2 regions of the Streptomyces sp. NPDC014894 genome follow, and region 2 is predicted to be linked to the other one. Evidence: riboswitches for the same ligand, from Rfam matches in the RefSeq annotation. Region 2 holds a riboswitch; the other holds the start of a gene.
The links. Region 2 has a riboswitch for cobalamin ahead of ACF089_RS34730 (cobalamin biosynthesis protein). Riboswitches for the same ligand answer to the same signal wherever they lie in the genome.
Positions count from the first base shown of each region.

Region 1: another riboswitch for cobalamin. It lies ahead of metE (5-methyltetrahydropteroyltriglutamate--homocysteine S-methyltransferase); the one in region 2 lies ahead of ACF089_RS34730 (cobalamin biosynthesis protein).

Region 1 is NZ_JBIBWD010000008.1:91,245-96,792, reverse strand. Features, by position in the region: gene metE (5-methyltetrahydropteroyltriglutamate--homocysteine S-methyltransferase) at 1-2,042, opposite strand, end outside; cobalamin riboswitch at 2,204-2,429, opposite strand; gene ACF089_RS20220 (alpha/beta fold hydrolase) at 2,480-3,205, shown strand; gene ACF089_RS20215 (isochorismatase family protein) at 3,088-3,600, shown strand; gene ACF089_RS20210 (ABC transporter ATP-binding protein) at 3,629-5,422, opposite strand; gene ACF089_RS20205 (ABC transporter transmembrane domain-containing protein) at 5,419-5,548, opposite strand, start outside.
Region 2 is NZ_JBIBWD010000024.1:52,745-58,292, reverse strand. Features, by position in the region: gene ACF089_RS34740 (putative cobaltochelatase) at 1-342, opposite strand, end outside; gene ACF089_RS34735 (cobyric acid synthase) at 557-2,182, opposite strand; gene ACF089_RS34730 (cobalamin biosynthesis protein) at 2,179-3,147, opposite strand; cobalamin riboswitch at 3,354-3,493, opposite strand; gene ACF089_RS34725 (hypothetical protein) at 3,813-4,061, opposite strand; gene ACF089_RS34720 (anion permease) at 4,074-5,324, opposite strand.

The DNA.
Region 1 (5,548 bases), on a different contig from region 2:
GCCTCCAGGCTGATGACGTCGGCGTCGAGATCGTCGATGGCCTGCACGATGTCGCCGAACTCCGCGTAGCACATGTGCGTGTGGATCTGGGTGGCCGGACGGACGCCGCCGGTGGTGAGGCGGAAGGACTCGGTGGCCCAGGCGAGATAGCCGGAGTGGTCGGCGGCGCGCAGCGGGAGGGTCTCGCGGAGCGCGGGTTCGTCGACCTGGATGACGGAGGCGCCCGCGGCCTCCAGATCGTTCACCTCGTCGCGCAGGGCGAGGGCGACCTGCCGGGCGGTGTCGCCGAGCGGCTGGTCGTCGCGGACGAAGGACCAGGCGAGCATGGTCACCGGGCCGGTGAGCATGCCCTTGACGGGCCGTTCGGTGAGCGACTGGGCGTACGAGGTCCAGCGGACCGTCATCGCCTCCGGCCGGGAGATGTCCCCGGCCAGGACCGGTGGGCGGACATAGCGGGTGCCGTAGGACTGGACCCAGCCGTGCTGGGTGGCGAGATAGCCGGTGAGCTGCTCGGCGAAGTACTGGACCATGTCATTGCGCTCGGGCTCGCCGTGCACCAGTACGTCGATGCCCGCCTTCTCCTGGAAGGCGAGGACCTCGCGGATCTCGTCCTTGATGCGCTCCTCGTACCCGGGGGTGTCGATGCGCCCGGCGCGCAGATCCGCGCGCGCGGTGCGCAGCTCGTTCGTCTGCGGGAACGAGCCGATGGTGGTGGTGGGCAGCAGCGGCAGCCGGAGCAGGTCCCGCTGGGCGGCGGTCCGCTCGGCGTACGGCTGGGAGCGGCGGCCGTCGGCGTCGGTGACGGCCGCGGTACGGGCGCGTACCGCCGGGTCGTGGGTGAGGGCGGATCCGGCGCGGGAGGCCAGATCGGCCCGGTTGGCGGCGAGTTCGGCGGTGATCGCGCCGGTGCCCTGGGCCAGTCCCTTGGCGAGGGTGACCAGCTCGGCCGTCTTCTGCCGGGCGAAGGCGAGCCAGCGGGCGATCTGCGGGTCGATGTCGCGTTCGGCCCCGGCGTCGAGGGGGACGTGCAGCAGGGAGCAGGAGGCCGCGACGTCGACGCGGTCGGCGAGACCGAGCAGGGTGCCGAGGGTGGCGAGGGACTTCTCGTAGTCGTTGATCCAGATGTTGCGGCCGTTGACCACGCCCGCGACCAGGCGCTTGCCGCGCAGTCCGCCGACGGCGGCGAGATCGTCGAGATTGCCGGCGGCCCGCTCGGTGAAGTCGAGGGCGAGCCCTTCGACGGGGGCCTTGGCCAGTACGGGCAGGGCCTCGCCGAGGCGGTCGAAGTAGGAGGCGACCAGCAGTTTCGGACGGTCGGTCAGTCCGCCGAGGTCGCGGTAGGCGCGGGCGGCGGCGTTCAGCTCGGCCGGGGTGCGGTCCTGGACCAGGGCGGGCTCGTCCAGCTGGACCCACTCCGCGCCGGCCGCGCGGAGATCGGCGAGGACCTCGGCGTACACCGGCAGCAGCCGGTCCAGCAGGGTCAGCGGTTCGAAGTCGGCGGCGACGCCGGGCGCGGGCTTGGCCAGCAGGAGATAGGTGAGGGGGCCGACGAGGACCGGGCGGGGGGCGAGCCCGAGCGCGAGGGCCTCCGTCAACTCGGCGACCTGCTTGGACGGGTCGGCGGTGAAGACGGTGTCGGGGCCGAGTTCGGGCACCAGATAGTGGTAGTTGGTGTCGAACCACTTGGTCATCTCCAGGGGCGCGACGTCCTGGGTGCCGCGCGCCATGGCGAAGTAGCCGTCGAGGGCGTCCGCCGCGACGGCGGCGCGGTGCCGCCCGGGGACAGCCCCGACCATGACACTGGTGTCCAGCATGTGGTCGTAGTACGAGAAATCGCCGGTCGGCACCTCGTGGACGCCGGCGTCGGCCAGCTGACGCCAGTTCGTCCGGCGCAGATCCGCCGCGGTCTCCCGGAGGGCGTCGGCGGTGACGCGGCCCTTCCAGTACCCCTCGACGGCCTTCTTCAGTTCCCGGTTCTGGCCCTGGCGGGGGTAGCCGTACACGGTGGCCCGTGCTGCCGCGGCTGCGGACTTCGCTGTCACGGAACTCTCCTTCGCGAGATGTCTCCTGTGGATCCCGGTGACGGGACGAGGAGGCGAAGGGAGGACACATCGGACGGACCCGTGCCGCGCAGGGCGCGGTCGTCCGCCGGATATGGTCGCCGACCCGCCCACGAGGTCACCGGGATATCCGCACACGAACGGGTCGTGCGCGGACAGCGGGCAGGTCTTCGGACTCGCGGGCCCGCCGTCCGGTCTCCCGGTCGGCACCTACTGGCCGTCGCTTCCCAGATCCGTTTCCCGGATCCAGTGCGTATGACGGCGGTCGTTCCCACTCACCGCTGCGGGGCAGTCCCGGATTTCCACCGGGTTCCCTCTTGCGACGCGTCTGTCTGGCGGACAGGGCGAACCAGCTGCACCGGTCAGCGTAGAGGGATCGCGTGCCTTCGGACAGTGCTGTTCACATTCCGGACCGTGACATGAGACACGGATGGTTCGGGATTGGCGGCGGCCGACCCGCGCCGAGCAGGCCGGATCGGAGGGGGGAGGGCTCGCCGCGGGCCGCTCGTACGGGGCGCTCGTCCGGGCGGACGAGCACGGTGGTCCACGACCGCGGCGGCCTCGGCCGGAGCCGCCGGGACCCGGCGGCCCGGGCCCTCGACAGGATGGCCGAGGACCTGACGGACCTTCTCGACCGCCTCGGCCCCGGGCCGTTCGTCCTCGTCGGCCACAGCTGGGGCGGGCCGCTCGTACGCCTCGCCGCCGGGGCCGCCCCCGAACGCGCAGCGGACCTCGTGCCGGCCGACCCCGCCGACGAAGCCCGCGATCTGTTCTTCGAACGCTCCGTCCGCCGACAGGAGAGGATCGGCCGGCCGGCGGGCTGCTCGCCCCCGCCCACCGCACGATGCTCGACGCGCTGCCCGAGGACGCCGCCGCCGACATGCGCCGGGAGGGCTTCACCGTACGGGCGACGCGCACCCGGGCCGCCGCCCCCGCGCACCGATCGCCCGGGTCGCCCGGCCGCGTTCCCCGCCGACGCGCGCGGCCGGAGGGATAGGCTCGCGGGATGCCGGAGACCGCGCTGCTCATCATCGACATGCAGATCGCCCTGTTGGCCGACGCCCATGACGCCGACGGCTGTCTCTCCCGGATCGCCGGCCTCGCCGGCCGGGCCCGCTCCGCCGGGACGCCCGTCGTCCATCTGAGGCAACGCCTCGACGCCTACCCCGTGCCCGCCGAACTCCGCGACATCCACCCGGCGGTCGCGCCCCGGCCGGGCGACGCCGTCCTCGACAAGGACAGCGCCGACTCCTTCCTCGGCAGCGGCCTCGGCGACCTGCTGCGCGGACGGGCGGTGCGCCGGCTGGTCGTCACCGGCTTCGCCACGGAGTACTGCGTCGACTCCACCGCCCGGGCCGCTCTCTCCCTCGGCCACGATCTCGTGCTGGTCTCGGACGGACACACCACACCGGTACGCCCGGTGGGCGTCGTGCCGACCGCGGCCCAGGTCGTCGAGCACCACAACACGACCTTCGCCACCATCCAGTACCCCGGACGCTCGATCCGGGTGACGCCGGCGGCGCGGGTCCGCTTCGACTGACCGCCGGGGGCCCGGGGGCCGCGCCCGCTCAGCGGCCGCGCTCCCACGCCTCCCACAGCCGCGCGTACCGCCCCCGCGCCCGCACCAGCTCCGTATGCGTCCCGGACTCGACGGCCCGGCCGTCCTCCATGACGACGATGCGGTCGGCCCGCGCGGCCTGGCCGAGCCGGTGGGCGATCACGATGGCGGTACGGCCGGACAGCGCCGAGGCCGCCGCCCGGTCGAGCAGACCCGCGTCCGTGCTCCCCGCCTCCGCCGTGGCCTCGTCCAGGACCGCGACCGAGGGGGCGGCCAGGGTGAGCCGGAGCAGCGCCAGATGCTGCGACCGCGCGGCGGTCAGCTCGTGGCCGCCCGCGCCGACCGGGGTGTCGAGTCCGGCGGGGAGCCCGTCGATCCACTCCGCGCCGAGCCGCGCGGCCGCCGCCCGGATCCGGTCGTCGTCCGCGCCGGGGGCGAAGAGGCGCAGATCCTCCGCGACGGTCCCGTCGAAGACATGGACCTCCTGGCTCACCAGGACGGTCCGGGCGCGCCCGGCCGGTGACGCGGCCCGCGCGCCGTCGATGACGATCTCGCCGCTGTCCGGGCTCAGCACACCGGCGACGAGCTTGGCGAGCGTCGTCTTCCCGGCCCCGCTGGCCCCGACGATCGCGACGGTCTCCCCGGGCTCGACGGTCAGCGAGACCCGGTCGAGCGCGAGCCGGCCGGGACCGTATCCGTACGAGACCCGGTCGAGGACGACCCGGCCGCCGCCGGACGGGCCGGGCGCCGGCGGGGGGCAGGCCGCGGGCGGCTTCGGCAGGGCGGTGACGCCGACGAGACGCGCCAGACCCGCCCCGGCGTCCTGGAGTTCGTCGACGTTCGAGAGCAGCACGCCCACCGGGCCGAACAGCTGGTGGAAGTAGAGGGCGGCGGCGGTGGCCGCGCCCAGGCTCACCGCGGAGTCCATGACCAGCCGGTGGCCGACCGCCAGCACGGCCGCGAGACCGATCAGCTCGGCGACGTTCAGCAGCCCGTAGAAGCCGTTGCGCAGCCGTACGGCGTCCAGCTCATGGCCGATGGCGCGCTCGGAGGAGGCCGCGATCCGGGCGAGCCGCCGGCGCTGACTCCGGAGGGCGGCCACCGTGTCCGCGCCGTTGAGGGTCTCCACGATCTCCTGGCCGCGAGCGGCCTCGGCGCTGTGCAGCTCCCGGTACACCGGACCCGACCGGGCCAGGAAGCGCCGCAGCGCCACGTACTGGAGGGGCGCTGCGGCGAGCACCGCGAGGGCGAACCGCCAGTCGATCGCCCCGATCCCGATCAGGGTGAGCGCGATGGTGAGGAACGCGGAGACGAAGGCGGGCAGCACCCGTCCGATGACGGTGTTGACGGCCTCCGCGTCGCCCGCGACCCGGGACACGAGATCGCCCGTCCCCGCCTTCTCCACCAGGGCGGAGGGCTGGGCGACCGCCGTGGCGAAGACGTCCTCGCGCAGCTCGGCGAGGGCGTGCTGCGCGGTGCGGGCCAGCAGCAGCCGCCCCCACCGGCCGAGGCAGGCGCTCAGCAGCGCCGCCGCGAGCACCCCGCCGGCCGGCAGGAGCAGCTCGTGCCGGGGCCGCTTGGCGATCACGATGTCGACCATCACGCCCAGCAGGGCGGGGGCCGCCAGCGCGGACGCGGCGGCGGCGAGCAGCACCACGACGGTTCCGGCGAGACGGGCCCGGTGGGGAGAGAGGAGGCGGAGGGCGCCGCGGGCGGTCTCCCGGGTGGAGGCGACGGGCAGCGGCGCCGGTCCCGCGCCGTCCGCCGCCGTGCGGTCCCCGGGCTCCGTCGGTGTGGTGGTCATCGCGCGGTCACCCGGTCCTGGTGCGTCCCGGCCGCCGGCCCGGACGGCTCCGGGGCCTCGTGGACCCGGTCGCAGGCGCCGAGCAGGGCGGGGCTGGTGGTGACGAGGACGATCGCCCGGTCGCCG
Region 2 (5,548 bases):
CAGCGCGCGCTCGATGTCCAGCGCTCCCACCAGCCGGTCCTCGGACGCGCCGATGGGCAGCTCGACCATGCGCGCGGGCCGCGCGGCGGCCCCGCCCGGCCCATGGGGCCCGTCGGGGCACTCCGGGTCCGGCGCGGCCGGATCGCAGGAGAACCGGCACCCCGCGACGACCGCGACCTCGGGCAGCAGCGCGGACAGGGCGCGTACGGCGGTGGACTTGGCCGTGCCCTTCTCCCCGCGCACCAGCACCCCGCCGACCCGCGGCGACACCGCGTTCAACAGCAGCGCGAGCCGCAGATCGTCCTGCCCCACGACAGCGGTGAACGGGTAGGGCGTGCTCATACGGGCTCCTCGGTCGTCACGGGCGCACACGGAAACGCGGGGTGAAGCGAAGGGGGAAACGAAAGGGGGAACGGAAGGGGGATCGAAAGGGGAAGCGGCCGGCGGGACGGACGGGCAGCCGCACGGGAATCCGGACCCGGGCCGGAGCCGGATCCGCCGCGGAATCCGTCCCCGAGCGGACTCGCGGCGGCGGCCGGGAAGGACAGCGCTGTGCTCATACGGGGCCTCCGAATCGTCCGGGCGCTCCGGCGGTCGTGCGCGCCGCGGGCATCGCGGGCGCTCCGGGCGCGATGAAGGGAAGGTCCGCGGGCGGGCCCTGCTCGATCAGCCGCAGCAGCGCGTCCGTGTCCGCGTGTTCTTCCACGAGGTCGCCGAGCCGATCCAGCTGCTCTTCGCGCAGCGCTCCGAAGGACGTGTCCGGAGCGGGCACGAAACGCCGGCCGGCGGCGCTCGCGACCCGTCTCAGGAACTGCCTGCGGAAGCCGTCGCTCTCCAAGGAGCCGTGCCAGTGGGTGCCCCAGACCTCACCCACCCGGCAGCCGCTCAAAAAGGCCTCCCCGCCCAGCACTTCGGCGACGCCGTGGTGGATCTCGTACCCCTCCACGCGCTCGCCCAGCGCCGTGCCCGTCGGCCTCGCAAGGGTCTTCTCGGCCGCGAACCGCACCCGTACGGGCAGCAGTCCCAGACCGGTCACGGAACCCGCCCGTGACTCGACCTCGTCGTCGATGTGCTCACCGAGCACCTGGAACCCGCCGCAGATCCCCAGCACCGGACGCCCCTCGGCCGCCCTGCGCGCCAGCTCCCGCGCCAAGCCCCGCTCCCTCAGCCACTCCAACGCCCGGACCGTGCCCCGGGTTCCCGGCACGATCACCAGATCCGCGTCCGCCAACTCCTCCGGCCGGTCGACGAATCGGACGATCACGCCCGGCTCGGCGGCCAGCGCGTCCACATCGGTGAAGTTGGACATCAGGGGCACCGCGCAGACCGCCACCCGCAGCACGTCCTCGCCGACCGGCGGGGCCACGGCCGACTCGCGCACCGTCCCGCGCAGCGAGACCCGCAGCCCGTCCTCCTCGTCGATGCCGAGCCCGTGCGCGTACGGCAGCACCCCGTACGTCCGCCGCCCGGTGAGCCCTTCGAGCATGTCGAGGCCCGGCTCCAGCAGCGAGACGTCGCCGCGGAACTTGTTGACCAGATAACCGGCCACCAGCCGCTGGTCCTCGGCGCTCAGCAGCGCCGTCGTGCCGAAGAAGGAGGCGAAGACCCCGCCCCGGTCGATGTCCCCGACGACGAGCACCGGCAGCCGCGCCGCCCGGGCGATGCCCATGTTCACGATGTCGGTGCGCCGCAGGTTGATCTCGGCCGGGCTGCCCGCGCCCTCGCAGATCACGGCGTCGTAGGAGCGCCGCAGCTCGGCCAGGCACTCCACGACGGGCTCGAACAGCGTCTCCTGCCGGCCGCCGTGGTAGCCGCGGGCGCTCAGCTCGCCCACCGGCTTGCCCATCAGCACGACCTGGCTGCTGCGGTCGCTGCCCGGCTTGAGCAGGACCGGATTCATCAGCGCGGTCGGCTCGACCCGCGCCGCCTGGGCCTGCATCGCCTGGGCCCGGCCGATCTCCGCGCCCTCGCGGGTCACGAAGGAGTTGAGCGACATGTTCTGCCCCTTGAAGGGGGCCACGCTGACGCCCTGCCGCACCAGCCAGCGGCAGATTCCCGCCGTGACGACGCTCTTGCCCGCGTCCGAGGTCGTTCCCGCGACCAGCAGCCCGCCGCCGGTACGCCCGTTCCCGGTACGTCCGCCTCCGGTACGCCCGCCCCCGGTCTGTCCGCGCTCGGTCATCGGATCCCTCCCTGCCGGCGGCGGACCGCCGTGATCTGCCGGAACGCCAGCCGTCCGGCCGCGCTCGCGGCGAGCGCGAGCAGACTCACCCGGCGCGAGAGCCGGACCGCGCGCTCGATGTCCGGGACCTCCACGGCCCGGCCCTCGCCGTGGAGCACCGGCCGGTGCTCGACCCGGCCGCCGTACGCGAGAGTGCCGCCGAGCCGTACGCCGAGCGCTCCGGCGAAGGCCGCCTCGACCGGACCGGCGTTGGGGCTCGGATGCCGGCGCGCGTCGGCCCGCCAGGCCCGTACGGCCCCGCGTGGGTCGGGGCCCGCGAGGACGGCGAGGGCGGCCGTGAGCCGCGCGCCCGGCCAGCCGGCCAGATCGTCCAGCCGGGCCGAGGCCCAGCCGAACCGCCGGTAGCGGGGGGACCGGTGGCCCACCATCGCGTCCAGGGTGTTGACGGCGCGGAAGCCGAGCAGCCCGGGAACGCCCGCGACCGCCCCCCACACCAGGGCCCCCACGACCGCGTCCGAGGTGTTCTCGGCGACGGACTCCACCACGGCGCGGGCGATCTGGGCCTCGTCCAGGGCCTGCGGATCGCGTCCGCAGAGATGGGGCAGCCGTTCCCGGGCCGCGGCCAGGTCCCGGTCGGCGAGCGCCGCCCCGACGGTCCGGGCCTCGCGGCCCAGCGAGGTGCCGCCGACGACGGTCCAGGTGGCGGCGGCGGTCAGCGCGACGGACAGCGCGGGACGGCCGCGCGTCCCACGGGCGAGCAGCGCCCCGGCCGCCGCGGCGCCTCCGGCGCAGACGGCGGTGTGGAGCGCGCCCCAGCCCCGGTGGTCGCGCCACAGCGCGCGCTCGACGGCGCCCGCGGCCCGCCCGAACGCGGCGACCGGGTGCCCCCGGCGGGGATCGCCGAGCAGCAGGTCGCCGAGGAGGCCGGCGGTGGCGCCGTACACGAATATCCGGTCGGCACGCATGGGGTCAGGCCGCGGTCTCGTTCCGGAGGGCCCGGGAAACCGGGGGAGCCGGGGGAGCCGAGGACGAAGCGGGGGGTGCCGGAGAGGTCGCCGGGGGAGCGGGAGAGGTCGCCGGGGGAGCCGGGGGAGTGCGAGGCGTACTCGGGGCAGGGGCTGAACCGCGGCCGGGCATGGCGATATGTCCTCACTCAGGGTGTCCGCGCCCTGGTTCGACGTGATGCGGCGGCGAGAGTTCCTGGCTCCCGGGATTCCTCCCGGTGACAGTGGCGGGACCGCGCCGGATTTGCACCGGCTTCCTCTGCTGCCGCCGTAATGGCCCCGGCAGTCCACCACGCTGCGAGAACAGCCGTCAACCTGCTGTTGACCTGCGATGGGACAGTGTGCTCAGCCCCACACCCCGGACCGGCCCCCGCCGGGCCCGACACCGGTCCCCGCCGGGCCCGACACCGGTCCCCGCCGGGCCCGACACCGGTCCCCGCCGGGCCCGACACCGGCCCCCGCCGGGCCCGGGAGCGGCCCCGTCCGGCCCCGCGAACGGTCCCGGCACCGACGCGACCGGGCCGGACCGCCCCCGTGGGAGTGGTCCGGCCCGGCCGGTGAAAGAGCTGGTGACGACGGAGTCCTCGGTGCGGCGGGCAGGGCCCGCGCACGGTCCGGGGACGCCGTCAGTCGACGATGAGGTAGATCCCGTAGGTGATCGCCGCCACGCAGAGCGCGAAGCAGATGTACGCGCCGACACGGGCGAGGGCCACGGACGCGCCGCCGCCGGTCGCCGTGCCGCCGGTCGTCGACCCGGCGGCCGGCTGCTGCTTGCTCAGACCGACGATGCCGAGGGTGAACAGGCCCACGAGGACGACGGTGGCCACGAGGCTCACGCCGAAGACGGAGCCGAGAGCTGCCCAGTCGATGTTCATGCTGATCTGTCCTTACACCGCGGCCGGGCTGGCCGGGCCGGATTCGGGGGCGGCGGCCGAGGGAGCCGCGATGGTCGTCTTGAGGTCGTCCTGCGCGGGGGTGCCGGCGGGCGGCGGGGTGACCGCGTTGATCGCTTCGGTCACGACGCCGGGCTCGTCGCCCTCCTCGCCGTTGACGTTGGTGTGGTCGATGACCTGGCGGCGCGAGTAGATCCAGATGGCGGCGGACGAGGCGACCAGGAAGATCGCGACGGCGGCGACGCCCCAGTCGCCCTGCTTGGTCACGTACTCCGAGCCCGCGGCGACCAGACCGGCGGCCGGCAGGGTCAGACCCCAGGCCACGAACATCCGGGTGGCGGTGGACCAGCGGACCACGCCGCCCTTGCGGCCGAGGCCGGCGCCCATCACCGCTCCGGAGCAGGAGTGCGTGGTGGAGAGCGAGAAGCCGAGGTTGGAGGAGGCGAGGATGACGCTGGCCGCGCTGGACTGGGCGGCGAAGCCCTGCTGCGGCTGAAGGTCGGTGAGGCCCTTGCCCATGGTGCGGATGATGCGCCAGCCGCCGAGGTAGGTGCCGAGGGCGATCGCGACACCGGCGGAGACGATGACCCACATGGGCGGGTTCGAGCCGGGGTTGAGCACACCGCCGGCGACCAGCGCCAGCGTGATGATGCCCATCGTCTTCTGGGCGTCGTTGGTGCCGTGGGCCAGGGAGACCAGGCCCGCCGAGGCGATCTGTCCGGCCCGGTAGCCCTTCGCGGTGGACTTCGGGTCGGCGTTCTTGCCGATCTTGTACGTCAGCCGGGAGGCCAGGTAAGCGCCGATGCCCGCGACCAGCGGGGCCGCGATGGCGGGGATCAGCACCTTGGTCACGACGGTGCCGCCGTTGACGCCGCTGAACCCGACCGAGGCGACGGTGGCGCCGATCAGACCGCCCATGAGGGCGTGCGAGGAACTGGACGGCAGGCCGACCAGCCACGTCAGGAGATTCCAGAGGATGGCGCCGACGAGCGCCGCGAAGATCACTTCTGGGGATATGCCTGACTCGTTGACGATGCCGCTGGAGATCGTCTTGGCGACCTCCACCGACAGGAAAGCGCCGACGAGGTTGAGCACGGCGGACATCGCCACCGCGGACTTGGGCTTCATGGCGCCGGTCGAGATGGTCGTCGCCATCGCGTTGGCGGTGTCGTGGAAACCGTTCGTGAAATCGAACACGAGAGCCGTCACGATCACAATCGCGAGCAGCAGCGTGATGTGTTCCATTTACCCAGGCAATCTATGGACGTCAGTGGCCTGGCGAACGTAAGTAACCTGGGTGAACGGAAGGTGAACTGAGGCCGGATTCAGGGTGTCCCCATGTGAGGTTTCGTGCTCCGCTTACGCCTCGCGGGCGCGGGACGGGCTCTCGCGCCCGGCTTCTCGCCCCTTGAAGTGCCTTTCATCACTCTTTCCGGCAATCTGTCCGGTCCTCCCCTCCGTGGCCCGGC